4 regions of the Neobacillus phoenicis genome follow, and region 1 is predicted to be linked to each of the others. Evidence: predicted binding sites of a transcription regulator. Region 1 holds the regulator's gene; each other region holds the start of a gene.
The links. Region 1 encodes Rex, which represses fermentation and respiration genes when NADH is low (regulators of the CRP and FNR family bind a similar motif). Its sites were predicted from a motif close to TTGTGAAATATTTCACAA; they were not measured.
Positions count from the first base shown of each region.

Region 2: AA0X95_RS11250 (DUF6803 family protein) is a predicted target of Rex. The motif match lies at 1,528-1,545, and genes of this name have one in related genera.
Region 3: hcp (hydroxylamine reductase) is a predicted target of Rex. The motif match lies at 1,997-2,014, and genes of this name have one in related genera.
Region 4: AA0X95_RS12380 (cytochrome c oxidase subunit 2A) is a predicted target of Rex. The motif match lies at 2,731-2,748, and genes of this name have one in related genera.

Region 1 is NZ_CP154847.1:222,492-230,131, reverse strand. Features, by position in the region: gene AA0X95_RS01065 (ABC-F family ATP-binding cassette domain-containing protein) at 1-1,116, opposite strand, end outside; gene moaC (cyclic pyranopterin monophosphate synthase MoaC) at 1,285-1,782, shown strand; gene AA0X95_RS01055 (redox-sensing transcriptional repressor Rex) at 1,817-2,470, shown strand; gene AA0X95_RS01050 (YhbD family protein) at 2,598-3,221, shown strand; gene AA0X95_RS01045 (polymer-forming cytoskeletal protein) at 3,234-3,953, shown strand; gene AA0X95_RS01040 (cytoplasmic protein) at 3,969-4,691, shown strand; gene AA0X95_RS01035 (MDR family MFS transporter) at 4,704-6,218, shown strand; gene AA0X95_RS01030 (YdiK family protein) at 6,457-6,657, opposite strand; gene AA0X95_RS01025 (CPBP family intramembrane glutamic endopeptidase) at 6,654-7,376, opposite strand.
Region 2 is NZ_CP154847.1:2,182,545-2,190,184, reverse strand. Features, by position in the region: gene AA0X95_RS11270 (hypothetical protein) at 1-180, opposite strand, end outside; gene AA0X95_RS11265 (c-type cytochrome) at 430-1,086, opposite strand; partial or broken gene AA0X95_RS11260 (hypothetical protein) at 1,085-1,225, shown strand; partial or broken gene AA0X95_RS11255 (PCYCGC motif-containing (lipo)protein) at 1,163-1,471, opposite strand; gene AA0X95_RS11250 (DUF6803 family protein) at 1,704-1,802, shown strand; partial or broken gene AA0X95_RS11245 (DUF6803 family protein) at 1,803-1,922, opposite strand; gene efp (elongation factor P) at 2,253-2,810, opposite strand; gene AA0X95_RS11235 (M24 family metallopeptidase) at 2,832-3,893, opposite strand; gene AA0X95_RS11230 (YqhR family membrane protein) at 3,969-4,466, opposite strand; gene AA0X95_RS11225 (DUF1385 domain-containing protein) at 4,747-5,691, shown strand; gene AA0X95_RS11220 (SA1362 family protein) at 5,750-6,142, shown strand; gene AA0X95_RS11215 (patatin-like phospholipase family protein) at 6,171-7,055, opposite strand; gene splB (spore photoproduct lyase) at 7,143-7,640, opposite strand, start outside.
Region 3 is NZ_CP154847.1:2,371,383-2,379,022, forward strand. Features, by position in the region: gene AA0X95_RS12275 (DUF1798 family protein) at 1-167, shown strand, start outside; gene AA0X95_RS12280 (YppF family protein) at 202-411, opposite strand; gene AA0X95_RS12285 (YppG family protein) at 891-1,346, shown strand; gene AA0X95_RS12290 (Hsp20/alpha crystallin family protein) at 1,401-1,883, opposite strand; gene hcp (hydroxylamine reductase) at 2,077-3,375, shown strand; gene AA0X95_RS12300 (Crp/Fnr family transcriptional regulator) at 3,416-4,114, opposite strand; gene AA0X95_RS12305 (DEAD/DEAH box helicase) at 4,242-6,545, shown strand; gene AA0X95_RS12310 (ribonuclease H-like domain-containing protein) at 6,536-7,640, shown strand, end outside.
Region 4 is NZ_CP154847.1:2,392,329-2,399,968, forward strand. Features, by position in the region: gene AA0X95_RS12365 (DMT family transporter) at 1-156, shown strand, start outside; gene AA0X95_RS12370 (b(o/a)3-type cytochrome-c oxidase subunit 1) at 183-1,850, opposite strand; gene AA0X95_RS12375 (cytochrome c oxidase subunit II) at 1,850-2,326, opposite strand; gene AA0X95_RS12380 (cytochrome c oxidase subunit 2A) at 2,348-2,497, opposite strand; gene AA0X95_RS12385 (type III polyketide synthase) at 3,366-4,454, shown strand; gene AA0X95_RS12390 (isoprenylcysteine carboxyl methyltransferase family protein) at 4,455-5,024, shown strand; gene AA0X95_RS12395 (hypothetical protein) at 5,047-5,211, shown strand; gene AA0X95_RS12400 (dynamin family protein) at 5,383-7,640, shown strand, end outside.

The DNA.
Region 1 (7,640 bases):
TTTTAGAAGCGTAGACTTACCAATTCCATTTGGGCCCACAAGAGCAATACTTTCCCCTTTAAAAGCCCGGAACGAAATCGCCTCAGATACCTTCTCTCCATCATAACCCACCGCAAGAGAATCGACCGTTAGTACATCATTCCCGGTTTGTCTTTCAATTTCAAAAGAGAAAGTGGCAGACTTTTCATCACCAAGAGGCCGGTCCATTAAGTCCATTTTCTCCAGCTTTTTTCGACGGCTTTGCGCTCGTTTGGTGGTGGAGGCTCTCGCTAGATTCCGTTGGATAAAATCCTGTAAATTAGCAACCTCTTGCTGTTGTTTTTCATAAAGCTTCAAATCTCGCTCATAATTGGCCGCTTTTTGTTCAAGGTAAGAACTATAGTTACCCGGAAACTTTTGGATTTGCTTGCGGGATACTTCATAGACCTGATTCACGACTTTATCTAAGAAGTAGCGGTCATGAGAGACGATTAAAATCGCGCCATCGTAGCCCTGTAAATATTGTTCCAGCCATGAAAGGGTATCAATATCTAAATGGTTGGTAGGCTCGTCCAATATTAATATATCAGGTTTGGTTAGCAGCAATTTCCCTAAGGCGAGCCGGGTTTTTTGACCACCGCTTAAACTAGCAATCATGAGAGAATGATCCTGGAAGTTTAAACCGTGCAGAACCGAACGAATGTCAGCTTCAAACTGGTATCCGCCCTGCTCCTTGAATTTTACCTGAAGGGTATCATATTCTTTCAGCACCCGTTCGTACTTGCTTGGGTCTTCAAACACAGAAGGATCGGCCATTTGTTCTTCCAGTTTGCGGAGCGATTTTTCCATGATTTGAAGTGGCTCAAATACGGTTAACATTTCGTCCCAAATGGTCAATTTGGATTCTAATCCAGTGTTCTGGGCTAAATACCCGATGGTTACTTCTTTTGGTTTGATGATCTCGCCGCCATCATGAGACAAATGTCCGGCAATAATCTTTAATAAAGTCGATTTTCCGGCACCGTTACGGCCAACAAGGGCCACTCGGTCTCTCGTTTGTAATTCTAGCTTTATATTCGATAAAATAAGGTCAGCACCATAATATTTTTGTAATTGATTCACTTGCAATAAAATCATTTTATTCACCTCTATTACTTAGGACTAGTGTACCGTATAAGCGGAATGACAGCAATAACTCGGACTCTTCTAGGTGCTGTTCTTATAAAAAATCTAGTGATTCGTTCAAAGTTTCACACACATAAAAGGAAAAATAGTGTATTATTTTTTGATAGGAGGATTTTTTATATGGCCGAATTTACGCATTTTAATGAAGAAGGCAGAGCAAAGATGGTCGATGTCAGTGACAAGCCCGAAACAGCACGTACTGCTCTTGCTCATTCTAGCATAACCGTAAGTAAAGAGATTTTTGATAAAATAACCAATCATGAGATGAAAAAGGGCGATGTATTAGCTGTTGCCCAGGTTGCTGCTGTGATGGCGGCAAAAAAAACATGGGATCTCATTCCAATGTGTCATCCCATTCCACTGACAGGTGTGAATATTTCTTTTGCATGGGAAGAGGATCAAACAGGAAACTTTCAATTACATATTGAGGCAGCGGTGAAAACTAAGGGGAATACAGGTGTGGAAATGGAAGCGCTCACAGCTGCATCTGCTTGTGCGTTAACCGTTTATGACATGTGTAAGGCAGTTGATAAAGGGATGGTTATTGGACCAACCTATTTAGTGGAAAAAACAGGCGGTAAAAACGGTGATTTTAGAAGAAATGAACAGGTTAAATAAGAGTTAAAAAACCATTCATGGGGTGTGGGAGAATATGAGTAACGAAACGATGAAAATACCACAGGCGACAGCGAAACGGCTGCCCCTCTATTATCGATTTTTAAAGAACCTGCATACTTCCGGCAAACAAAGAGTTTCATCTGCAGAGTTAAGTGAAGCGGTAAAGGTAGACTCGGCAACGATTCGCCGTGACTTTTCCTATTTTGGGGCATTAGGTAAAAAGGGGTATGGCTATAATGTTAACTATTTGTTAACCTTTTTCCGGAAAACGCTGGATCAGGATGAATTAACGAAGGTTGCATTAATTGGGGTTGGTAATTTAGGGACTGCCTTTTTAAATTATAACTTTTTAAAAAATAACAACACGAAGATCGAGGTCGCTTTTGATGTCGACCCGGAAAAAATGGGAACCATGATTCGTGAAGTTCCGGTTCATCATATGGATGATTTGGAGAAGGTATTAGAAAATAGTGATATTCAGGTGGCTATTTTGACGGTCCCTGCTCCTGTTGCCCAAATGATAACGGACCGACTTGTAAAAGCAGAGGTCAAAGGGATTTTGAACTTTACGCCCGCTCGGTTAAATGTACCAGCGTCGATTCGGGTTCACCATATTGACTTGGCAGTGGAACTGCAATCATTGGTTTACTTTTTAAAGCACTATCCGACAGTGGATATAGAAGAATAGAACAGGGGAAGGCCTTTTACGATGATTTAATCGTAGGAGGTCTTTTTTTTTACAAAAATAGGTAAGTCACAGCTTTACAAACGTAACAGTGTTATGTTACATTGATAAATAGAAAGGGGTTTTTATCATGAGCGAGGAGTTAATCTCAAAAAAAGACCTATTAGAATTAGCTGGAATTTCGTATGGGCAGCTATATAGATGGAAGCGAAAGGACCTTATTCCAGAAGACTGGTTCATCCGTAAATCAACCTTTACTGGACAGGAGACCTTTTTTCCAAAAGAGAAGATTCTAGAAAGAATCAATAAAATCCAAACAATGAAAGAAAATTTATCGCTAGATGAACTGGCAGACATGTTTTCACCGAATATTTCTGATTTGCAGCTAGGAAAAGATGAGTTAGTAAAACGTAACATTGTTTCATCAACTGTCATGGATTTTTACCTTGAGAATGAAAAAGGAAGCCTTACCTTTACGATTACTAGAATGCTCGAGGTATACGTGCTTGAGAAGCTGCTGCAATCTGGTGAGATTAATCAAGATGAAGGAAAGATGCTGCTTCAGGTGCTAAAAGAGCATGCGGCTTTAATCAAACAAAAAAGCTGTGAATTAGTGATAACAAGGAAGCTTGGGGTGTCATCATGTCTTTTGCTTATTAACGCAGAAGCCATGCATATGGATCTGGGGACGAAAATGGTTGTGCAGCTCTCACTGATGTCGTGTATGGAAGAGATCAAAGCAAAATTATTATAAAGGAGAATATACATGGATATGAAGGAAAGAGGAGACTTAGTCATCAATGGCTTCGGTGCTTCCAATGGCGGGACGTTTCGCCAGGTCATTGTCAATGGATTCGGTACGGTTAACAGTGATGTTGATTGCGTTGAGTTTGAAAGTAATGGTTTCGGGACTGTGGATGGGAATGTGACAAGTGAACAGGCCAAAATAAACGGTAAAGCAAAGGTCAAGGGAACGATTGAATCCCAACACTTATCGATAGATGGAACGGCAAAGATTGATGAAAATCTATATGTGAAAAAATTAAAGGTTTCTGGCAAGGCATCTGTTGGTGGAAAAGTGAAAAGTGAAGAAATCAAAATTAATGGAGTGTTAAGGGTAGAGGGAGATTGTGAGGCGGAGATTTTTAAAGCAGATTCTCAATTTGCTATTGGCGGATTATTAAATGCCGAACAAATTACGATCCAACTTCATGGCCCATGCAAGGCAAAGGAAATCGGCGGAGAAACAATATTGGTGAAACATAGAGGTTCTTTTTTTGAAAGTCTTATTAAACCGCTGTTTTCCACTCAGCTGGAAGTGGAATTTATTGAAGGGGACAAAATTGAACTAGAGAATACCATTGCCAAGGTTGTACGGGGAAATCAGGTAAAGATTGGGCGGAATTGCCAAATTGGTGTCGTAGAGTACCGGGAAGATTTTTCACAACATAAAAATGCTGTAGTCAAAGAAAGTATAAAAGTGTAATTGGGGGGTAGGACAATGGAGAAAAGCAGTAACCTTATCATAAATGGTTCAGGGAGTTACCCTGGCGGTCAATATAGAAAAATCAGCATAAGAGGAGAAGGAACCATCGTCAATAATGTCGACTGCTCCAGCTTTCATGTATATGGAACAAGTGAGGCGTGCGAAAATGTGAAAACACGATCAGCTAAGATTTTGGGTGAGGCAGAGGTTAAAGGATCGATGGAAGCAGAGGAAGCACTTGTCATGGGAACAATGACTGTTGGCGGGAAGGCGCAGCTGAAAAAAATGAAGATTTTTGGCTTGTTAGAGGCGGATGACCGATTGATGGGCGAGTCCGCCGTAATTAAAGGAAGTATCTCTGTAAAAGGTGATGTCGAGTATGAGAAATTTGAATCGAGCGGAGGCTTTGAAATTAAGGGGTTGCTATCTGCCGACAACGTTAAAATTATTCTGAGCTTTGGTGAGAGCACAGCAGAGGAAATTGGCGGCGGGAAGATTTCGGTGAAAAGAGGATCTTGGTTTATTCCATTCACCAATATTCCACTCTCAAAGAGGGCGGGCTTTCTCGATGCGAAAGTTATCGAAGGCGATGAAGTGTACTTAGAAAACACAAAGGCAGCAATTGTTCGGGGAAATAGTGTGAAAATCGGACCAGGATGCGACATTGGTTTGGTGGAGTATCGAGACGATTTGACCCATGACCCTAGTGCCACGATTAAGACGAAAACAAAGATTTAAGGGGGACATGGGATGACAGCGAAGGAAAGCAAATTAGGGTTTGTTGTTGCAGGATTATTATTGGGGATTTTAATGGCCTCTATGGATAATACAATCGTTGTGACCGCCATGGGGACGATTGTTGGTGACCTTGGGGGGCTAGAGAGCTTCGTTTGGGTTGTTTCTGCTTATATGGTTGCAGAGATGGCGGGGATGCCAATCTTCGGGAAATTGTCTGATATGTACGGACGGAAGCGGTTCTTTATTTTTGGGCTAATTTTGTTTATGGCAGGATCCGCCTTATGCGGTACAGCCGAGACGATTACACAGTTAAGTATTTACCGTGCGATTCAAGGAATTGGCGGTGGAGCACTTGTGCCGATTGCCTTTACGATCATGTTTGATCTCTTTCCACCTGAAAAACGCGGGAAGATGGGCGGATTGTTTGGAGCCGTCTTTGGATTATCGAGCATTTTTGGGCCGTTGCTAGGTGCGTATATTACGGATCATATCAGCTGGCATTGGATTTTTTATATTAACATGCCACTTGGAATTTTATCCTTGATTTTTGTCGTGATAGCTTACAAAGAGTCACCGATTCATCAAAAGCAAACCATTGACTGGTGGGGAGCAGTGACATTAGTCAGCGCAGTAGTCTGCTTAATGTTTGCCCTGGAGCTGGGTGGCCAGAAGTATGACTGGGATTCCATGATAATTTTAAGCTTATTTGCAGGATTTACGATTTTGTTTGTAGTCTTTTTATTTGCTGAGACAAAGGCGAAGGATCCCATCATCTCATTTTCGATGTTTAAAAACAGGTTGTTTGCTGGAAGTACGATTGTCGGTCTGTTTTATGGGGCAGCCTTTATGGCCGGAACGGTATATATACCGATTTTTGTCCAAGGGGTGTATGGAGGCAGTGCCACGAATTCTGGATTGATTTTATTACCGATGATGCTTGGGTCGGTGGTGACGGCGCAAGTAGGCGGATTTTTGACCACGAAAATGAGCTACCGTAATATCATGTTTTTGTCGGCGGTAATTCTGATTGGTGGATTTTTGCTGTTAAGTACGATCACTCCAGAAACCAGCCGAGCAATGTTAACGGTGTATATGATTGTCATAGGACTGGGAGTAGGGTTCTCGTTTTCGGTGTTGAGCATGGCGGCGATTCATCCGTTTGGCATAGAGCAGAGGGGCTCAGCGACTTCAACTAGTAACTTTATTCGTTCACTTGGCATGACGATTGGGATTACCATCTTTGGAACGATTCAACGAAATGATTTTACAGAGGCTCTTGAAAAAGCCTTTGCTGGTATGGGACCGATGCCGAAGGGGGGAGCGTTCGGGGATTCACGGGCGTTATTATCAGAGGAAGGGCGAAAGATGATCCCTCCACAGATTCTTGATAAAATTACAGATGCGCTTTCCAGTTCAATCGTCCACACCTTTACTTGGGCATTGGTACCAGCGGGTCTGGCTTTCTTATTTATCTTCATTTTAGGCAAAGAACGAATGGTCATCCACCGGGGTGAGACTTCAAAATAATAGGTGTCAGGCACCAATGTGAAAACTTCACATGGTGCCTGAAACCTTTTTTTGTGATTCGCTGATAAATGGCTTGAATTCGCTGATAAAATTCAAGATTCGCTGATAAAACCGGTGAATTCGCTGATAAAGGTTAGAAATTCGCCGATAAAATATAATTTCTTCAGAATGAGTGTAATTTTACACATAAAAAAGAGCTTATATTAGCTAAAAGTTTTAACTTTAGCTAATACAAGCCTTATTTTTTCAGTTTATCTTTATATTTAAAATGAAAGACGATCATTTTTAGGCCTGAGCCAAAGTCAAAGGTGGCGAGGAGAACTAATAGATAGCTGAAAAAGCCCCAGCCGTTTTTTTGAACATCGTCAATAGCAAAATAAGTAAACAACCCGCCAAGAAAGAAATAAATTAAACCGGAAAACAAAGGTGAACGTCTCATAAGAATCCTCCGATAAAGTTTTGAACCGCCTCAGCCTCTCGCTGCAGTCTTTCAATATCGTCTTTGTAGACTGATTGGACTAAGACAACCATCGTGTTCATGGTCACATGGGCAAAAATTGGCACCCAGATACGCTTGGTGATTACATACAGAAAGGCAAAGGTTAGGCCCATTGCTGAATAAAGTAAAATATGAACAGGCTCCATATGTGCCAAGGCGAACACCACTGAACTGATTATGGCCGAGATAAAGAAGTTAAATCGTTTATAGAGGGCGCCGAAAATAATTTTGCGAAAGACGATTTCTTCTAAGATCGGACCGAAAATACTTGTCACAAGGATGGCGAGCGGTAATGTGTCTATGATGGTTAGTATATCCTTCGTGTTCTCCGAGCCCATTTTAATTCCTAAAAGACTTTCGATGATGGCCGCAATATATTGAGCAAATAACGCTAAAAAGACACCAAAGATCGCCCAGGCGATGGACGAGCCGAAAGAACTGTTTCTTTCCTCTAATCTTTTTGTGTTGAATTCTTTCCGTAAGAGGACAAGAATGATGATGAGGGCTATAGAAAAGCTGACAATTAACCAAATGGGTACAGCGAGCTTTTGATTAATTCCTGCATATTTAAAACCGAATAGTAATAATGGCAGTCCAACCAGACTGGAAAGCTGCATAGCAATATAAACAATGATGATCCACCAATACTCTTTTTTCAAATGGTAATCTCCTTTTCGCACAACTATCTATTTTACTCATTCTTATGCTTGTCTTCACTTCACTATTATTCATTTTACTCTTAAAACGCGTATTGTTTCAATTTAGATGAACTATTTTAATAAGTCAGGTATAGAATGTCCTCTTCTTCGCATACTTTATAAGGTTGTAAAAAATGATTTTTTTACCAAAAATTTTTATGCTTCATACTTGCAAAAGATTATCAGATTCATTATTATAATAATTGTGTTAGCACTCATTAATCG
Region 2 (7,640 bases), 2.0 Mb from region 1:
GGATGGTATATCTCTCGACCAACCCTCAGGGTAATCAAACTCAGGCATAACTTGAATTTGCATCTCTTTAAATGGAAACTTTTCTGCTTGAAATGTCGTTTCCGCACTTGCTTTTGGGGTCATATAACTTGATACAAACGATACAACGACGAAAAATGCTAGTAATTTTTTCTTAAGCATATTTATCCTCCTTGAAGTGGAATCTTTATTACGATGTAGCACTATTTTCCACTATAGTCCTCTTTGAAATAAATATAATCGTTATCTATACCTAGTTGTTGAAGCACTCTTGAACATTTTGTTAACCGTTATAAATCGTTGCGATTTCGTCAAAAAACCACCACAAATTGTTCACATTTAAGGGATTTATGATTTTTAATCCTCTTCAAAAATAAAACCCTGTATCCAATCTGGATTCAGGGTTTTACATTACTTATTTTTTTCTAGGGATCGAATATATGTAACGATATCCGTTATATCCTCTTTTTTAAGTTGACGAGCTCCTTCAAGTCCCTTTAATGAAGGACCCATACGTGTTTCCTCTCTGCCGTAAGCGGTGCTGATCCAAATTTGCTTGTCGGTTGTATATTTTAAATACTGTGGATTGGCTAAAGCCGTTCCCATTTTTAATTTTCCAGCTCCCGCTTCCCCATGGCAGTTAAGACAATATAAATTATATTGAGCTTTTCCACGTTCCGGGTCCCCTGCAAAGGTTATAGGAACATCAAACTTCAGTTCTTCCGTTTGCCAATCTCTCATAAAAGCAACTAGATTGGTTAACTCTTTTTCTGACAATCTAGGTCCATAAGCAGGCATGCCTGTACCTTCTCGTCCGTATTTAACATAATTATATAAGTCTTTATCAGAAACCGAACTTAAGAATTTCTGACTGTTAATGGCTGTCCCTGCGTTTGCCCCTTCACCTTTACCGGTGTCACCATGACAAACAAGACAGTTTTTTTTATACAGTTTTTCGCCCGCAGCAACAGCTTTTGAGCTATTACCTTCAAACAAGTGACTATTATTTATGCAGACAATAATTCCAATAATAATCAAAATATAACTTCCGATTAATATCTTTTTCATGGGTTACTCCTTACTTGGGCTCAGGTGTTGGAGTTGGTTCCCCAAAGTCTTTATATTTTTCTGTAATCAACTGATAAATCTTCTTAGGACTTTTACCGTCAAGATGCATTTCGATCGCCTCCCGGGCGATATCTATACAGACGTCTCACGATATACTCATGGAGTCCCATTCTTTAACAGCATTATCTGGACCCATTTCATTAATATAACAATCTAGATTACTTTTATGACCATCTTGGGCAAAACATCCACAATAGCAAGGTACCTGTGCTATTACCTCTGGATATGTTGCTGCCAAAACATATGTCTCTTGAATCTTTTCTGAAGAATTCAATACATAATCAGGTAAAGGTTTATGCTTTTTATCAAGGGTAACGTCTTCCATTTTTGAACTACAACCCGCTGCTACGATCGCAATTAAAATGAAGAGGAACAAAAAAGATGTGATTCGTTTCATAATCAGTTCACCCCTTCCATGAATATATTTACTAGTTTATTTTAGCAAAGCGTAATTGGTAGAACGGATGTAATTTCTTACTATTTAGTGAAGTTTTTATGATAGTAAAAGTACAAGGAATTTAGGTGGTACCTTAAGAAAAGTAAATAAGGTAGTAGGTATATTTGCAGGTTTATATTTCAAAGGAATTTTCCTTTACTTAATGAAGACAGCCTATATTCCATTAACAATAAATAGTGAATGGAAGGGCTGGATTTAAAAGTATACCGAGTTCTGTGATGGCTATAGTTTCAGCACATATAACTGGAATGGCCATAAAGATAATTAAATTCCATGGTTGATTGTCTGCTAATAACCCCATATAATGCGTCATGTTCATGATCATCTTCTCCTTTATTTTGTCTACACCATTAATGTAAAAAATAAATGTGCAGAAACTTAGCAGAAACTATGGAGAAATTGTTAAAGATTTTCTGTTAAAATTGTCTGTTGATTTCCGCTCCAGGCACTTCGCTTTCCGCGGGCGTGCCGGGGAGCCTCCTCGTCGCTCGCTCCTGCGGGGCCTCCCCTGCCCCGTACTCCCGCAGGAGTCTTCGCGCCTTCCGCTCCAATCAACAGGTGTGTCAAATCAACATAATGCATTAACCTAGCTATGAATAAAAAAGCCTTAATCCGATTTTTCGGACTAAGGCTTTCGAATTTTATGTTATTATGCTCTTGATACATATGATGCTTCAGTTGTATTGATAATTAATTTATCCCCTTGGTTAATAAAGAATGGAACTTGAACGCTTAGTCCTGTTTCAAGGATAGCAGGCTTTGTTCCGCCTGAAGCTGTGTCACCTTTAATTCCTGGTTCAGTTTCAGTAACTTCTAAAACAACCGTGTTTGGCAATTCCACGCCAAGTGTTTCATGACCAAACATCATGATGTGAACTTCCATGTTTTCTTTTAAGAACTTCAATTCATACTCAATGTTGCTAGCAGGTAGTTCCACTTGTTCGTAGGATTCCATATCCATAAATACGTGTTGGTCACCGCTAGCATAAAGGTATTGCATTTTGCGATTATCGATTTGTGCTTTTTCAACTTTCTCACCAGCACGGAATGTTTTTTCTTGAATAGCTCCATTACGAAGGTTACGTAGTTTAGAACGGACAAAAGCCGCACCTTTACCTGGCTTTACGTGTTGGAAATCAATAACTCTCCATAGACCGTTATCCACTTCAATTGTTAATCCTGTTTTAAAATCGTTAACAGAAATCATGTAAGTTCCTCCTAAAATTCATTACAAAATAATTAGTTCTTTTGTTGAGTGAGTAAGAGCCTCATTGTGAGTAGCAGTAATCAATGTATCATCCTCAATCCGAACACCGCCAAGGCCTGGGATATATATACCCGGTTCACAGGTTACAACCATTCCTGGTTCTAAAACAATATCTGATTTTGATGAAAGACCAGGGCCTTCATGTATCTCAAGACCTATACCGTGTCCAGTTGAGTGCCCAAAATATTCCCCATAACCTTTTTCTGTTATGTAGTCTCTTGTTAGTGCATCTGCTTGCTTACCAGTCATGCCAGGTTTAATTCCAGCCATACCTCGAGCCTGTGCTTCAAAGACAATTTCATAAATTTCTTTTAGCTTTGCATCAGGTTCTCCAACAGCAATTGTCCTAGTTATATCAGAAACATATCCATCGTAATACGCACCATAGTCTAGTGTAACAAAATCTCCAGCCTCAATCACTTTGTTGCTAGCAACACCATGTGGAAGCGCTGAACGATGCCCGGAAGCAACGATCGTATCAAAAGATGAAGAAGTTGCACCAGCTCTTCTCATAAAGAACTCTAGTTCATTCGATACCTCTAATTCAGTTTTTCCAGGACGAATGAAGTCTAAAATATGTTTAAAAGCCGCATCAGCAATATCTGCTGCTACCTTTAATATCTTAATCTCTGCATCAGTCTTAATCAAGCGTAACTTTTCAATTACACCAGAAATCGGAACAAGTTCAGCTTCGATTTCTTTATCATATAATTTAAAGGAAGAGTAAGTTAGAAAATCCTCTTCAAATCCAAGCTTTTGAATGCCTAAGTTCTTTGCTTGTTGTGCGACTTCCTCTGGAATGGAACCAGAAAATTTAATAATCTCGAAACCTTCGCATTGCTTAGAAGCCTGTTCAGTATAGCGGAAATCTGTAATAAACAAAGCTTTTTCCGCACTGATTAAAACCACACCAGCTGAGCCTGTAAAATTGGATATGTAGCGGCGATTAAATGGGCTGGTTATTACTAACCCATCAATACCATGTGTTGAAAAATAAGATCTTAGTTTTTCTATTTTCTCCATTACTCTCCACTCTCCTTTTGTTCAATGAGGACAAAAATATTTTATCACAACCTACCAAATCCGACTAATCGAAACTTACGTTGTGGCCTCTTTCTCTTGTACTTTACTAAGTTCATACTCATAATTGATGGAATATCCAATAAAAATTCCATAGATGCTGAATAAACATACTGAAGTAATAATCGTGTCCCTGCTTAATTCAAAAAGTGGTTTTATACTGGGAATGATAGGATTAAGAACAAAAAATACTAATAAGAATAAAACAATCCCGTAACCCCATCCAAACCATATACCTTTAACTTTTCTCAGGGTAAAGTAATAAACATAAGCAGCAATTATTGATAATACTCCCATGAGAAAAATGGAAATAACAGTTCCCATCCACCCTTTTTTCCATTCACCCAATGTCCAAGGTTCCAATATGGCATTAGGGGCAACATCTGTAAAATTAAAAAAGTAGCTAATATAACCAATTGTACCCCAAAAGACCCCGCCAAATAAACCTGTCCAAAAAACCAGTGCAACAAAAGACATGGGTTTTGGATAATCTGACTTCTTTATTTCTTTAACCATTGTGTCAACCCCCGTACATTTTTTGTTAATTGGAATTGTATTCTCATCAAATTACACGCTTCTTCATATTCCTTTATAAATAGATAGCTGAAATTCCTTCATTATTATGTCCTTTAGAATTCCAATCCTTGCATGAAAATAATTTTTTACGGAATTTAAATGTAAAAATTATGTCATTCCTAGAGGTTTTTTCATTTTTCTAGTAGAATACATTTAAGTACAAACAGATTTATCTTTTTCTGCTATTGTGCAACTTTGTTATAGGTTGGTGTTAATAACCATGTCTAAATCTCAAAAACCGGTTTATGGCGGCCAAGCGGTCGTGGAAGGCGTAATGTTTGGCGGTAAACATCATTATGTTACTGCAGTTCGCAGAAAAGATCGTTCTGTAGAATATTTTCATTTACCTCGTAAGGAAAACCCTTACCTAACAAGCTTAAAAAAGATTCCATTTATTCGTGGGATTATCGCAATTATTGAAGCAAGTGCAAATGGGTCAAAGCACTTAAATTTTTCCACTGAGAGATATGATGTTGATCCAAAGGACGACGAGACCATAAAGGAAAAAGAAGTCTCTAAGTTATCCATGTATCTTGGGGTAGCAGTTATTGGGGTCCTTTCATTCTTATTTGGAAAATTTGCTTTTACATTAATACCTGTATTTTTAGCTGTACTAACCAAGCCAATTTTCCCATCCGATTTTGCCCAAGTCCTTGTAGAAGGGTTCTTTAAGCTATTGCTGCTGCTTTGTTATATATATTTCGTTTCACTTACACCTCTTATCAAGAGGGTGTTTCAATATCATGGTGCAGAGCATAAAGTAATTAATACCTTCGAAGCAGGTGTAAAGTTAACGGTTGAAAATGTTCAGGCACACTCCCGCCTCCATTACCGCTGTGGCAGTAGTTTCATCTTATTTACAGTCATTGTTGGGGTATTTGTTTACATGTTTGTACCTACAACACCACTTTGGTTAAGGGTTGTGGATCGTCTTCTTTTGATACCTGTGGTTTTAGGTATTGCTTTTGAAGTCTTACAAATTACAAACAAATTAAGAGATATTCCTGTTTTAAAATACTTAGGTCTTCCAGGTCTTTGGCTACAACTATTAACGACTAAAGAACCAAACGATGACCAAGTGGAAGTTGCGATTCTTTCCTTTAAAGAATTATTAAAAAGAGAAAAAGAATCTGAATATGATATGAAAAGTGAGGAAATTGTCTAAATCTTTTATTCTACAGTGTTTAAAAGAGGAAAAAAATGCTTAAGATGCTCTTAGGGAGGTGGCTTTCTTGAAAAATCGGACATCATTTTTTGTCATTGGTGGACTTGTCATTCTAGCTCTGGTTGGCCTACTCGGTTCATTTACAGCTAACCCTGCCGGTTTCATTCAGAGAATTGCTATCATCGCATTGATCGGTTTAGCTATTTATTTTCTTGTTCGTAAATTTTCAATTTCGAGCCCTCAGAAAAAAGAGCAGCGGGCATTTCTTAAAGCAGCAAAAAAATCCAAAAAACGATTACAGCAAAAGAGCGGAGACTCTACGATGAAAAGCTCTTCTCTTGGGACGTTAACAACATTAAAGAAAAGCAACAAGACAAAAAAGAAATCTCCTGCTCATTTAACCGTCATCGACGGTAAAAAGGGGAAAAAGAAAAATCGAGCGTCCTTTTAGACACTCGATTTTTATCTTTCTGTATTAATTAATAACACCACTTATCCAAAAATTTCTTTGCCTGCTCCCTACCAACATCAATTAATTTCCGCTTTTTTTCCTCAGTAAGATGAAATTCAGTTAAAAAAACGCCTTCAGCAGGAATAAAGATAATGTTCTTCACATGTTTTTTGGAGATGTATCTTGAATCATGTGCATCCTTCATCGTCTCAAATAATGCACTAAATAATTGAATCCCGTTTTTTATTTTATGCTTCTCGTGCTCATAATCGCTAACACTTAACTTAATACCAAGAACAGGCCTCATCTTTTGAACATTTTCCTGGTCGAATAGCCACATAGGAAAATTGCTTAAGACTCCTCCATCTACCAAGATGTTTACTCCATCCATTGATCGTAATCGAACGGGTTCAAAAAAATAAGGAACACTACAGCTCATTCTAATTGCTTTTGCAATGGAAAATGAACCTGGGGATATCCCGTATTTTTGCAAATCATTTGGAAGGACTACCATTTGCCCATTTGAGAGATCCGAGGCTATCACTCTAAGTGTATCTGGTGGTAGGTCTGAAAAGGTTCTTAACCCTTTGGCTTCGAGCTTCTCTTTCAACCATTTCTCAAGTTCATTTCCTTTATAAAGTCCTAACTTCCAATAAACTAACAACCATTTTGCAAATGGAAAAGGAATGACTAATTTTCGAGGATCGAGTAATTGTGTTAAATCAAGTTCATCCATTAATTGATATAATTCTTTACTCGTGTAGCCAGCAGCGATTAAGGCAGCAACAATCGACCCTGCACTTGTGCCCGCTACTCTCACAAACTCCAGTCCTCTACTTTCAATTTCTTCGTATGCTCCAATTAATGCAAACCCTTTTATGCCCCCTCCAGAAAAAACGCCGTCTATTTTCATTGGCAGCCACTCCTAAAGATGAACTCATTGTTACATCTTTAAGCGCGAACATGTAGAAATAGTACGGCGGACAAGAACAAAATTTTTTTAGGTGAAATATTGGACTTCTGCGTTAGGAAAAAATTCTGCCACATACTGACGGATGGTGCTCTCCAAATCCTTTGCAGCTTCATCTGGATAAACATATTTTCCTATTCCATAACGGCCCCATTTATATTTTCGTTTCCCTTCATCCATTTCGAGCTTGGTTTTTGGGTACCGCTTGGCTATCACGTTTTTTGCCGGTTTTGTATATCTATGCTGAATGAGCTCAAATGTAAGGTTGGGTATTTCCAGTCCCGCTAACTCATCACTTAATCTTTCGAATAATTCACGATATCCTTCTTTCCAATCATCATGCATGTAGATGGGAGCTATAATAAACCCTAAGGGATAACCAGCGTTAGCAACCTTTCTAGCCGCCTTTAGGCGGTCTTCAAATGAGGATGTTCCAGGTTCAAAATTTTTTATGACATAGCGTGAATTTACACTAAACCGAAACCGAGTTCTTCCATTGTGTTTCGCGTCTAAAAGGTGATCAACATG
Region 3 (7,640 bases), 2.1 Mb from region 1:
GCGATCATAAACATCTACATTTAAAGCAAATTGACACAACATCAGAACATATTGAGCAATTATCCATTCAGGCATTCTTTCCTGAAACTAGTAGAACAAGGTTTTTAAATGCACATCGTACAGTTGACTATTTTTTGCAGGAAGTAATAAAAGAAATAAAAAAATAGAAAAGAGATGCTGAGGCATCTCTTTAATAGGTGTTTATGAATTTTCGATGAGGGAGTTTTCGCTTTCTGTCTTAGGAATTACCGCACCTTGATTTTCAAGCTCACGGACAAGAAGGCGATATTCTTTAATGCTAATTTCGTTGTGAATATACGCCTTCTTAGCAAAATCCATTAATGCGTTAACGTCATCTGTTTGATAGTCCCGACTTTGAATAAATTTGCTTTTTAATTCGTGAATGTCCATATTTAGCTCCTCCTTCATCCTTTTTACTATCGTAACACGAAAAGAAAGGATTCCTAGTTTTTAAAATATTTAAACTTTAGACAAAATTCCTCTTTATTAGACAATGTCCTTTGCTAGAGGCTGTGTTAAAGAACAGTGTTGATTTTTATACCCTATTGATTGGAGCGGAAGGCGCGAAGACTCCTGTGGGAGTACGGTTCAGGGGAGACCCCGCAGGCGCAAGCGCCGAGGAGGCTCGCCAAAACGCCCACGGAAAGCGAAGCACCTGGAGCGGAAATCAACAGACTAGTTTTACAGAACAGTGCTATAAAATAATCACCTTTTTATTCTGTTCTTCATAAACTGTGTAATAGAGAAAGATAAAGAGGAGATGTTTGCCCATGATCGGTGGAAAAAGACCAAATCATTTCTTTAATTATGGATACTCGGGGCAAATGATGCACCAAGATCCGGTAAGCACTCAATGGCAGCAACCGTATATGAATCGAAACCAGCCATATCCTTACCAAACTCAAGCTCAAAATTATGAATGGAATCCATTTCAACAACAAAATCCATATTACCCGCAGACTTTTCAGCCATATAATCAAAACTATCAACCAGGCTATGTTCCACAAAATGCGACATACCAGAATCAACCATATTCTCAAAAGGATTCGCAATTTCTTTTCCAAAACCCTTTGCAGCCAAAGGAGGAAATGAATCCTCCTCAATCCTATATGCCTATGAATGGATACCCGGTAATGAATCCTTATCCAAAATCAAATATGATTCCTAAACAACCAGGTGGAGTACAATCATTATTAAATTCCTTTAAGTCACAAGATGGATCGGTAGATTTTACGAAAATGGTAAATACAGCAGGACAAATGATGAATGCAGTAAATCAAGTATCGTCGCTTGTAAAAGGATTTGGTGGAATTTTTAAAGTATGATAGAAGAGGCTGACTCATAGCTACTTGAGTCAGCCTCATTGCTTTTATTGCTTTTTAATCTTCAATTTCAATAATCTTTCCTTTTTCTTGCGGGATTTTAATTTGTAGTAAGCCGTCCTTGTAGGAGGCTTTTACCATTTTTTCATTGATTGCATGTGGAAGTGAAATGGTCCGGGATGATTGCTGTCGAGTAAATCTTTGGCGATATATTTTATTTATGTCGTCTTCCTCTGTTTCTAGCTCTTTATTTTCTACTGAAATGGTTAAGTAATTTCCCGTAATATTTAAATTGATTTGTTCTCTTTTTACCCCAGGAAGTTCAGCCGTGATGATATATTCTTTTCCTGTTTCAACCGTATCTACATGAAAACCAGATCCAACTGGAAAAGGAGTTTTAAAGAAATCATCAATTGTTTGTAAAAATCCCCTTACTGGTTTTTCGGTTAAGAAATCATTCATCGATTTAAACAAATCACGAAAAGGCTCGGGCAATGGTCTCTTTCCGTTATTTTTATCTTCTGGAAGCATAGATGACATAATAGTTCCCCCTCTTTCCAATATTTCACTCCATATTATATGCAGATGAAACTAGGTAGGTGTCGCCATAATATGGCTATAAACTTTTGAACGATTTATTACAACTTGAATTTCTGTGATATATATCACATTAATAATGAGTGTTTGTTTGTATGCTAGGCAGTAGTTTTAGGAAAGTGAGGAAAAAAAATAAATGTTCTGTTATCAATGTGAACAAACACCATCAGGTGGATGTAAAGTTATTGGAGTATGTGGGAAAGATGAAACCATTGCCAGTTTACAAGATACGATTATTTTTGGATTAAAAGGGATAGCAGCCTATCGCACACATGCTAATCAACTGGGATATACAGATGCTTTTGTAGATGCAACCACACATGAAGCATTATACTTAACGTTAACCAATTCTAACTTTAACGTGCAGGAACATATCGAAATGGCGATGAAAGTAGGGCAGGCAACTGTTCGTGTAATGGGAATGCTTGATGAAGCCCATACAAACCGTCTAGGAATACCTAAACCTATCCGTGTAAGTCAAAATAAAATTGAGGGTAAATGTATCGTTGTTACTGGACATAATCTTTTTGCATTAGAAGAGTTATTGAAACAAACAGAAGGTAAAGGCATAAATATTTATACTCACTCTGAAATGCTGCCTGCTCATGGTTATCCTGCATTAAAGAAATATACTCACTTAAAAGGTAATATCGGTAAAGCATGGTATGATCAGCGCCGTCTTTTTGAGGCATTTCCTGGTGCTATACTGGCAACTACTAACTGTGTTATGCCTATTAAAGGGACTTATGCGGATAGAATGTTTACATATGAAGTGGCCGGGCTAGAGCATGTAGAAAAAATTGTGAACGATGACTTTTCTCCTTTAATTGAGAGAGCATTAGAGCTTCCTGAAGCAGCAGTAGATTCAAATGAGACATTACTAACTGGGTTTCATCATGAAACTGTTTTAGGTTTAGCACCTGAGGTGATTGAAGCGGTAAAAACAGAGAAGATTAAGCGGTTCTTTGTTATTGCTGGATGTGATGCTCCTGGGCATGGAGGTGATTATTACCGTGAACTTGCAACATCCCTGCCACCAGAAGCAGTTATATTAACTACCTCTTGTGGAAAGTTCCGCTTTAATGATGTGGATTATGGGGTTGTGCCTGGGACTAATATTCCACGATACATCGATCTTGGTCAATGTAATAACTCCGGTTCAACAGTGAAAATTGCGATGGCATTAGCTGATGCTTTCGAATGTGAAATTAATGAGCTTCCAGTAAGTATAGTATTATCTTGGTTTGAACAAAAAGCGGTTGCTATTTTACTAGGACTTTTCAGTTTAGGCATACAAGATATTCGCATTGGACCTAAGCCGCCAGAATTTATTTCTGAAGGAGTTCTTCAGGTTCTTCAAGAAACATTTAATTTAAAGTTGATTGGTACTGCAAAAGAAGATATGGAAGAAATGCTTCAGCTTGCTGTAAAATAACAAAAAACCCGTCATTTTTGGCGGGTTTTTTGTTGATTCATTAGATTAAATGAATTTCTTCCATTAGTATCTCTAAGTCAAGGATCATATTGCCTTCTTCATCTACTTCGATTAATTCATCCTTTTTCATCTTAGTGAGTGTACGGCTGATGGTTTCGCGTGTAGTACCAATCATGTTGGCCAAGTCTTTGTTGGTGAATTCTGATTTTAATAGAATAGTTCCATCACCCTGTTCTTGACCGTGCTTTTGTGCAATACGTATGATCAGCTTAATAATCTGTTCATACGTATTATTTAAAATTTGTTCTTCTAATCGGTTTTGTAAATCTACAATTTTTTCACCTAGTACCTTAAATACTTTTATACATAGTTCAGGGTTTTCTATGAGCACGGATTCAAATTTTGATATTGGAACAGCAATTAGTGTGGATGGTTCGATAACTTCAGCATAAGCAGGGTAATCTCCTTTTCTAAAAAATCCAACATGAGGAAACATTTCTCCCTTTTTTGCTATTGCTACAATTTGTTCTTTGCCGTTAATATCACTTTTGTAAATTTTAATTTTGCCATCATAAATAAAGTAAACATTTTCAAGTGGGTCCCCTTGAAGGAAAACATGGCTCTGTTTTTTCCAATCTCGGGCAATTGCGATGTCAGTTATTTTTGTTAATTCCAGATCGTTTAATTCTCGAAAAAGCGAGAATTCAGAAAGAACTTTCTTAATTGCTTCTATTTTCATTCTATCACCTACAAAATTATTTCAGTTATCTTCTATTGTAACAAAAATTCCATCAATAGTTTATTTTTATGATATACTTTTTTTACGAACGTTCATTCGCTGGAATAGAAGTAACGAGGTGAAGAGCATGTATGGAAAGAAAAGTCTGCAAGAAATGTTAATAGATTTGAAATTAAAGGAAGATTTTAAAGAAAATATTGTTACTTGGCATACGATCCCGGAAAAAACCGCACAATCTGTTTCACTCCCAGACGAGCTGCACCCGGTGTTGATACAATCATTAAAAACAAAGGGAATAGAGCAGCTATATACCCATCAAAAATCAGCCTATGAGAAAGCTATGGCTGGGAAGAGTATCGTTGCTGTTACACCTACGGCTTCTGGGAAGACCCTTTGCTACAACCTCCCAGTTCTCCAATCGATTTTACAGGATCCTAATTCGAGAGCATTGTATTTATTCCCTACTAAAGCGCTCGCTCAGGACCAAAAAAGTGAAATTAATGAAATTATACAAGCTGCAGGGGTAGATATTAATAGTTATACGTATGACGGCGATACACCCGCTACTATTCGCCAAAGGGTAAGACAGGCAGGACATGTAGTAATTACAAATCCTGATATGCTTCACTCAGCGATCCTTCCGCATCACACTAAATGGGTGTCTCTTTTTGAAAACCTTAAATTCATTGTTATTGATGAACTCCATACGTATCGGGGAGTGTTTGGAAGTCATGTTGCCAATGTAATTAGAAGATTGAAGAGAATATGTCGTTACTACGGAAGTAACCCCGTTTTTATTTGTACATCTGCAACCATAGCAAATCCATTAGAACTTGCGGAGAAATTAACAGAAGATAAAATGTATCTAATTGATAACAACGGTGCACCCAGTGGAAGGAAGCATTTTCTATTTTATAATCCACCCATTGTAAACAAACCGTTAAATATTAGAAGAAGTGCAACGCTAGAGGTTCGAAAAATAGCCGGAGAATTGTTAAAAAATAAAATACAAACGATTATTTTCGCGAGAAGTAGAGTAAGAGTTGAGATCATCCTGACATATTTGCAGGAGTTGGTAAAGAATCAGTTAGGGGCAAAGTCCATAATGGGCTATCGAGGAGGATATCTTCCAACAGAGAGAAGAAAAATTGAGAAGGGGCTGCGCTCAGGTGATATATACGGTGTTGTTAGCACAAATGCACTTGAATTAGGAGTTGATATCGGCCAACTCCAGGTCTGCATTATGACTGGTTATCCAGGAACTATTTCCAGCGCTTGGCAGCAGGCTGGAAGGGCAGGAAGACGTCATGGTGAAGCTCTTGTTATAATGGTGGCTAGTTCAAGCCCACTAGATCAATATATCATTCAAAACCCTGCATATTTTTTGGAAAAGAGCCCCGAGACAGCAAGGATAAATCCAGATAACCTGATTATCTTGATTGACCATATGAAATGCGCTGCATACGAGCTGCCATTTAAAGCAGGAGAACAATTTGGATCTGTAGGAACGGAAGAACTATTGGAGTATTTAACAGAGGAAAGAATTCTATATCAGAATGGGGATAAATGGTTCTGGATGAATGATTCATTCCCTGCACATAACATTAGTTTGCGATCGGCATCTCAAGAGAATGTGATAATTGTTGATCAATCGGATGTGGCAAATGTGAAAGTCATTGGAGAAATGGACCGTTTCTCCGCAATGACACTCCTACATGATGAGGCCATCTATCTACATCAAGGTACCCAGTATCAAGTGGAAAAATTGGATTGGGAAGAAAAAAAGGCGTTCGTGAGGGAAGTGGACGTAGACTATTTTACAGATGCTAATTTAGCCGTTCAATTAAAGGTATTAGAAGTGGACAAACTTCTACCATTACAGGAGGCAGAAATAGGTTTTGGTGATGTAAGTGTAAGGGCTATGGCAACAATTTTTAAAAAAATTAAATTTGAAACACATGAAAATATCGGTTCCGGGCCCATCCATCTTCCAGAAGAGGAGCTTCATACCAATGCGGCTTGGATTTCACTAAATAGACCCCTTGGTGAAATGGGACATGAGCGGCTTGAACAGGGACTGATTGGTACGGCACATGCACTGAGGTCTATCGCACCTCTATTTGTAATGGCTGACCCTCAAGACATCCATGTGATCCCACAAGTAAAAGCGGATCATAATGAAAAGCCAACCATCTTTTTCTATGATCGCTATCCCGGTGGAATTGGTTTAAGTGAGAAATTATACACGGGTATGTCAATGGTGTTTATAGAAACAAAAAACATGATTAATCGTTGTCAATGTGAATCAGGATGTCCGTCATGTATTGGAACAGATACAGTAAGTGAGACAGCTAAAAAGGATGCCTTAAACATTCTTGAAGCATTTCTTCGTGTTTCGGAAATAGACAAGGATGTGGAGACATGTCTTTAAAAACTAAGTTAAATCGGCTAAAACCTCATTTATCAGCAGGAGTAACAGGAGAGGTTAAAAAACCTCTCCCAACGGACATCCCTGTCAAGGAAGTTCCTTACCTGAAACAATGGGAGCAAGAAGGTGTTTTCCCGTATTTTATGGATGAGGATTACTGTTTGATTAGAGAAGTTAAATACCCCCTTTCACAGAAGCATGGAAAATACTGTTTTGGTGATTTTCTTACAGCAGTAGATGTATGGAATAGACAGTCTATTAATCATCCCTTGTCAGCACAAGGACATCACGCAGAGGAATTATTCTTTTTTGACACAGAGACAACAGGTCTTGGTGGTGGAGTGGGGAATACGATCTTTTTGCTTGGGTATGCTAGTTTTTCGGGAGAAGAACTAATCTTGAGGCAGCATATTCTTCCCCATCCGGGAGCGGAGGTTCCGTTATACCAAAGCTTTTTGGAAAACGTCAACTATAAAACATTAGTGACCTATAATGGGAAATCGTTTGATTGGCCACAGGTGAAAACAAGACACATGCTTGTGAGAGAGCATGTGCCTAAGTTGCCAAAATTTGGTCACTTTGATTTATTCCATGCTGCAAGAAGGCTATGGAAGCACAAATTAGAGCGCTTAAAATTGTCTATTGTTGAAAAAGAGGTATTGAGTGTTGAAAGAATTGATGATATTCCAGGATTCTTAGCACCTATGATTTATTTTGATTTTATTGAAAGTAATCAACCTGATGGGATGCTTGGTATATTAAAACATAATGAAGTTGACATCCTTTCGCTCGTTACTTTGTATACCCATTTAACCTTTCAATTGTGTGGAATCGATAATAATCAGACAAGGGCTGAAACATATGAGGTGGGTCGTTGGTATTCCACATTAGGAGAGAAGCAGGAAGCTGAAAAAGTATTGACTAAGCTTACTACAGAGAGAGATGTTACGTCATTTCAGGCTAAGCTTACCCTTGCGTACCAATTTAAAAAAGAGAGGAATTGGGAGCAAGCACGGAAATTGTTCGAGGATGTTGTCGAATCGGATGAGGAAGAGATGATATTGATAGCTTGTGTAGAGGTAGCTAAAATTTTTGAAC
Region 4 (7,640 bases), 2.2 Mb from region 1:
GTAGTAGCTACTCTTTTAAGCGTTTTTCTTTATCGAGAAGGGTTTGGTGTTACACAGGCTATCGGTACTTCCTTAATTCTATTATCTGTATTAATAGTAAATCGGTCAAAAAATCATTCAAAACCAATATATGAAGAAAAGGCTTCAATCCAATGATTGAAGCCTTTTCTCTATTATTTAAACTACCATTTACTCCAAGTTTGGAAACCTTTCGATCCTGGTGGTGCATTTTGAATGATATCAATAAAAGGTATGGTGTAAGCAAAAAGAATTAAAGCAGCAGTAATACCAAGCCATAACTTCCAGTTTTCAAATACCATTGGCGCTTTTTCTTCCGGACGTTCTGCTTCACCAACTGGGAATTCTTCTTCTCCCTTTGGAGCAAAGAATGCTAGATTGATAAAGATAATTAGCACTAAGATAATTCCTAAGAAAAGAATTGAGCCACCAACTGCTTGAGCAATTTGGTAAGGGATCCACTCTGCCGCTTGCTTCGCACCACCATAGGTTGAGAAGGAAGAACGTCGTGGGCCACCAAGCAAACCTTGTGCATGCATGGAAGTTGACATGAAGGCCATTCCAATTGTCCATACCCAGCCTTGAATAATACCTAGTTTATTCATTGCTTTTGTTAATTTACGTCCTGTTAAATGCGGTACTAACCAATATGAGATTCCAAAAAATGTTAACGCAACAGATGTTGCTACCGTTAAGTGGAAATGTCCTGTTACCCATATAGTATTATGAACTACCTGGTCCATCTGGTTTGAAGCGTTAATAATACCACCAGCACCAGCTGGGATAAAGACGGCCATACCGATAAATGGAACGATAAAACGAGCATCACCCCATGGTAGAACTCTGAACCAACCAAAAAGACCAGTTGCACCTTTTGAACGGCCATATCTCTCAAAGGTTGCAAATAAAGAGAAGGCTGTCATTAATGAAGGAATAATAACCATGAAAGTCAAGATAACCTGTAAAAATTTCCATGCTGGATCAATTCCAGGTTCGGTTAATTGGTGGTGAAACCCTACCGGTATAGAGAAAAGCAAGAACAAAATAAAGGATAAACGAGCTAAGGAATCGGAGAAAATTTTTCCACCGATAATTTTTGGGATAATGGCATACCAACACATATAAGCTGGTAATAACCAAAAATAAACTAATGGGTGACCAAAATACCAGAACAATGTACGGCTGACTAAAACATCAACAGTATCCACTAAGCCAAGTGACCAAGGCAGTAATTGGAATAAAACGGTTGCAGCAACACCTAATGTAGCAACGATCCAAAGAACAGTATTCACTACAGCCATAAAGCTTAATAAAGGACTTGGTTGTCCTGGATTATTCTTACGCCATTTTGCATAAGTCAGAATCTGAGCAGAACCATCAATCCAGCTTCCGACAACTACAAAGGTTAAGCCCAAATAAAAAATCCAGTGTGCTTTTAGTGGAGCATAGAACGTATAAAGAACAGATGCTTCTTTAAGCAAAACCATTGTTGCAGCCATTAATGTACCTATCAACATGACCCAAAAACCAATCCAGCCGGTACGTCTTGCTCCTGGGGAATGTCCTCCAGTTGTTCTGCTTACTGCAGCGTATTGAAATCCCATAATAAAGAAAGTGGTTAAAACAAGTCCCATCAAAACTCCGTGGACAGTTAAAACTTGATAATAATCGATTCCCCACGGAAGCTCCCATTTACCAGAACGAACGAGGGTTTGGAGAAGTCCCATCAAACCACCAAGAGCAAGAGCGGAGAAGGCGACAAAAAAGTGTGCCATCGATAGCTTTGCATCACGTGGGTCAACTTTTACTATTACAGCTGTATTGTTAACCATTATTTTACCACCTCAATCTTTGAACTCATTAGATGGTGTCCAGCACCACAATATTCATTACAAACAATTAGATATTCGCCAGCCTTGTCAAAGGTTGTCGTATATTCACTGACATAACCAGGTTCAAGCATCATATTAATATTAGTTCCAGCTACTTCGAATCCATGAACAACGTCTGTTGTTGTTGCAATGACCCTTACTTTCGCACCTAGTGGCACTTCTACTTGCACAGGATTATATGAGAAGGCTGAAGCCACATACACTAATTCATAGTTCCATTCTTTCCCTTCAACTTTGTGAAGGCCTGGCTCAGTAAATGGTTTTGTTTGATTGACCTTCTCAGGATTAATAGTAGTTAAACAACTAGGTGGTTTGTTACCTAGATAAAAAGCACTAACGCCAATTGTGACCAAAAATACTACAAGGGCACCTATTCCAAATGCAAGCCATATTTTTTCAAATTTATGCATATGCATAACCTTTTCCCCCTTCAATCATTAAAAACGTTCTACAAATAGGTAATAGACACCTACCCAGGTGACCACAATGAAAAATCCTAAAAAGAAAACGGAAGCTAATGTTCCTTTGAGAGAAGAGCTGTCTTCGATCTCAGTTTTTTGTTTTGTTTTTAATTCCGCTTTTGCCATCCCCTTGCACTCCCTTCAAGAAAAGTAAAGATTAAATAATAAGTTCTCTTTCATAATACAAAACAATTGTGAAAGTAAACTATATAGTTTTGGAAGTTCACAAATTGTTCATTCCTTAGGTAACTACTATGTTAATGTTAAAAACTTGATATAACAGTGATTTATGTCACATTAACCAAGGGGTAAATGTGACATAAATGTGAACCATCACACTTTACCTGTGATAAAAGTAATTGAATAATATTTCACAAGCATAAAGTCCAGTTTTTGAAACCAAGTCACATTCCTGAAATAGCAAAAATAAGATAAATCATAATGAATAAGTTTAAGGCTGTGTTAAAGAACATTGTTGATTTTTATACCCTGTTGATTGGAGCGGAAGGCACGAAGACTCCTGTGGGAGTATGGTTCAGGGGAGACCCCGCAGGCGCAAGCGCCGAGGAGGCTCGCCGAAACACCCACGGAAAGCGAAGTGCCTGGAGCGGAAATCAACAGGCAAATTTAACAGAGCATAGTTAAAATTAGGAAGTGAGGGTTTTCTTTGGAAAAATATTATTGTGAACAATGTCGATTATTATATAACGCAGAACAATTTTGTGAAGTTTGCGGATTATTGGCAAATAAAAAAATAAAGATTGAAGTTCAAGCTCAACCAGAAAAACAATAAGCCACTAAAATTGGTAAAGATTATGTAATGAAGGAAAATTAAAATCGCGATATAATTTAAGAGCACAACAACAACCTTCAAAACGTTTGCTTCCCTGTCGTAGGGAGGCTTTTTTTTTGCCCAAGTAGTGACATAAACATTCGAATAATTCTCATGACTACTGGAAAAAATACCCGTACATAGAATGAAGGAGAATGTATGATGCCCACTATTCTTTCTGTTTCAGAAGTTATTCCTGCACATGAAATTAATCAAAATAAAGCAGTTGAGTTTGCGAGGGATCTTTTTGCTAACTCATTTAAGGATATTGAAAGACTCTTAAAAGCCTTTCAAAATGGACAAATCGAAAAAAGGCATTTTGTGAAAGGGCTAGAGTGGTTTAAAGGTAACCATACTTTTGAGGAGAAAAATAATGCTTACATAGATGCTGCTGTTACACTTGGTAGTGAGGCGATTACCAAATGCTTAAATAATACTCATTTTCTTGGAAAAACACTGCCTTATGAAGAAATTGACGCGATTTTTTTTATTTCAACTACAGGTGTGGCAACCCCAAGTATTGATGCGAGAATCATGAATCAACTGCCCTTTAGTCCACACACGAAGCGTGTACCTATTTGGGGACTAGGATGCGCAGGGGGGGCTGCGGGATTATCAAGAGCTTTTGAGTATTGCTTAGCATTTCCTGAAGCGAATGTTCTTGTCCTATCAATTGAACTTTGCAGTTTAACCTTTCAACGTAATGATCTGTCAAAGAGTAATTTAATAGGGGTCTCACTATTTGCAGATGGGGTTGCCTGTGCATTGATTTGTGGCGACTCTTCGAATACAAAGAATTATAGAAAAAAAGCGGCATATCCATCGATTATCGGGACACAATCAACACTTATGCCAAACTCATTGGACGTAATGGGTTGGGAGATTAAAAATTCAGGCTTGTACGTTGTATTCTCCAGAGATATACCTCGAATTATTGAAGAATGGTTAAAGCCCAATGTGAAGGAATTTCTAGATCAATATCATATGAACCTAAGTGAGATAGACTATTTTATTGCCCACCCTGGAGGTAAAAAAGTGTTAGATGCCTATGTTAAATCATTAGATATTCCTACTACCATGACAGATGTATCCTTTGAGGTCTTAAAGCAATTCGGAAATATGTCTTCGGTTACAATCCTTTATGTACTGAAACGCATCATGGAGAAGGATATTCCAAAGGATACTATCGGGCTTGGAACAGCTCTAGGTCCAGGGTTTAGTTCCGAACTGCTACTAATGAGGTGGGTGTAAATGAATAATTTTCTTCCATTCCTTGTTTTATTTGTAGTCATCATTACTCAAAGAGTAACGGAGCTTATTATTGCTAAAAGTAATGAAAAATGGATGAAGAAAAATGGAGCCATTGAGTTTGGAGTAAAGCATTATAGAGTTATAGTTGGCATGCATATTCTGTTTTTTGTTGCATTTTTCGGCGAAAAGGTCTGGCTGAATCGCGGTTTATCCTCAATATGGCCTTTATTGCTAATTGTTTTTATAGTTACTCAGTTAGTCAGATTATGGGCAATCACTTCGCTTGGAAGGTATTGGAATACGAAAATTCTTATCTTAGCCAATGCAAAGGTTATAAAGAAAGGACCCTATCGTTTTATAAGACATCCAAATTATTTTGTCGTAGCTATCGAGCTACTGGTTGTTCCATTGTTATTTTCTTCCTATTTAACGGCTATCTTGTTCACTATCTTTAATGCGATAATTTTGTCGCGTCGAATTCAGGAGGAAGAGAAGGCTCTTCAGGATTTAACTGAATATGTTGATGCCTTTCAAAATTGTAATCGTTTTCTCCCTAAGATTGTTAAATAATTGTGACAGTTGGAAAACGTTATTGAAAACGATTATCAGCTATGTTAAACTTATCTCAACGATGAAAATCATTCTCAATCAGAGCTCGATAAGGAAGGTGTTACATATGGCTTTTGCTTTTGTTGGAGGAACCGTAGTCATTTATGCATTTGTCATGAAGCACGTCTTACGAAATGTAACTCATTAAATGATATCAGTTAGAATACTTTCAAAAGCCATGGAGAAATCCTTGGCTTTTTTCTTTACGTTCAATAAGTGAAAAAACAAAATTTATTCTATAAAAGTTGTGTCAAGATAGGAAATGTTTGAATTATCGTATAAAATAAAAACATTACTAAGTTGCTAAGGGGAAAATGTAATGGTTAAAACCGCAAGTCAAATTGAAACTATTGAAACACTTAAAAATAAGATTGCTTCTTTATATAATTTTTTAACTGATGAGAATGATGAAGCACACGCTGAAAAAACGAAACAACTTGCAAAAAAATTAATGAATAAGGAGTTCCTCCTTGCCTTTTGCGGGCATTTTTCAGCGGGAAAATCAACAATGATCAATCGGGTGGTAGGTGAGAATTTATTACCCTCAAGTCCGATCCCGACTAGTGCAAACCTTGTTAGAGTAAAAGCAGGAGAGGAATATGCCAAAGTATATTTCAAACATGAAAAACCAAGGTTATATCTAGCACCCTATGATTATGGGTTAGTCAAAAATTATTGTAAGGATGGAGACAAAATTGAATCCATTGAAATCAGTCATAGGGATTCTCATTTACCAGAAAATACGGTAATTATGGATACACCTGGAATTGACTCTGCAGATGATGCTCATCGTATTGCAACTGAGTCAGCTCTGCATCTTGCAGACCTTATTTTTTATGTAATGGATTACAATCATGTCCAAGCAGAATTAAATTTCTTGTTTACAAAGGAATTAACGCAAGCAGGTAAAGAGGTTTATTTAGTCATTAATCAGATCGATAAACACAAAAATGACGAATTAAGTTTTACCGACTTTCAAAAAAGTGTGGTTGACTCTTTCGCTTCTTGGGGTGTAAGACCTGCAAGAATTTTTTACACATCATTAAAAGATGAAAATCATCCTTTCAATGATTTCTCAGAACTTCAACAGTTCATTCAATCTAAGTTGAATGATAAGGAACATTTATTAATCCCATCAGTGTTTAATTCTTTACGAAAAATTGCCCAGGATCATATCGATCAATCACATAAGAAAACAGATGAAGAGCTCATTCCTATCCTAAAAATATTAAATGAATTATCGGAGAAGGAAAGACAAGATTTAGAAGCATCCCATCAGAGAGTCTCTCGCGACCTCCAAAAGATAAGTGAAGGAACGGAAATTAAAGAAAAAAACTTTGATAATGAAATTTCACAAATCCTGAAAAATGCAATCATCATGCCATATCAGACAAGAGCATTAGCGGAAAGTTATTTAGAATCCTGTCAACCAGAATTTAAAGTGGGGTTCTTGTTTTCCAAACAAAAGACAAATGAAGAGAAAAATAAGAGATTAGAGAGTTTCTATCAAGATTTACTAGATAAAATAAAGTCACAGCTTGAATGGCATATTCGAGAATTTTTAATGCGAAGTATAAAGGAGTCTGAAATTGAAGATATCGAGCTGCAAGGTTTAGCTCAATCCTTCTCCATCCCTATTCCTATGCAAATATTAGAAGAGACCGTTAAGTCTGGAGCACGTGTATCAGGGGAATATGTTCTTCGTTATACTGAGGATGTTGCCAATGAAATAAAAAGAACCGCAAGAAATCAACTTACTGAATTTAAAAGTATGTTTGTAGAATGTATAACTATTCAAACATCCAAATTACAACAACAGTATGAAGAGGAATTTACAAAAATTAAGAGATATGTAAATGCGCTAACAGAATTGAAAAAGGCAGAACAAACCATCTTTATAAAAGATAAAAAGATTGATGAATTGTTTTCAAATCAAGAGATTCTTCAGGAGGATCGCAACCATCTTTTTAGTCAGCATGATGAAGAATATGATGTGATTAAAACTCAAGAAGGCTCTCAAGTTAGTACGAACCAAGATAAAAATTCTAAAAACATAGTGAATACAAAGATTGTTTCCATGGATGAAAGGGAGATTTTTGAGCAGTCAGATAATCATTTAAAGCAAACCGTTGAACGACTAAATCTTTCATCAAATCTGATAAAAGATTTAACCGGTTTCCAAAAACTTTCTAAAGAATTGGAAGAAAAGGCAAATCGATTGGAAAATAAAGGGTTCACTGTTGCTTTATTCGGGGCGTTTAGTGCGGGGAAGTCCTCATTTGCAAATGCTTTAATGGGGGAGAAGGTTTTACCAGTATCTCCAAACCCTACGACTGCGGCTATCAATAAAATTAAGCCTGTTACTGCTGAAAGGAAGCATGGAACGGTCCTTGTGAAGTTTAAAGATCTTGAGTCAATGCTTGAAGATGTAAATCGCTCCTTAAAGGTCTTTGATTTGCATATTGATGATTTAAACTATGCAGTGAAAATGATTGACCAGATTTTGCTTGAGAAAGGCCAAGAAGGTGTACTCGAAAAAACACATTTTGCCTTTTTACAGGCATTCAAAAAAGGGTT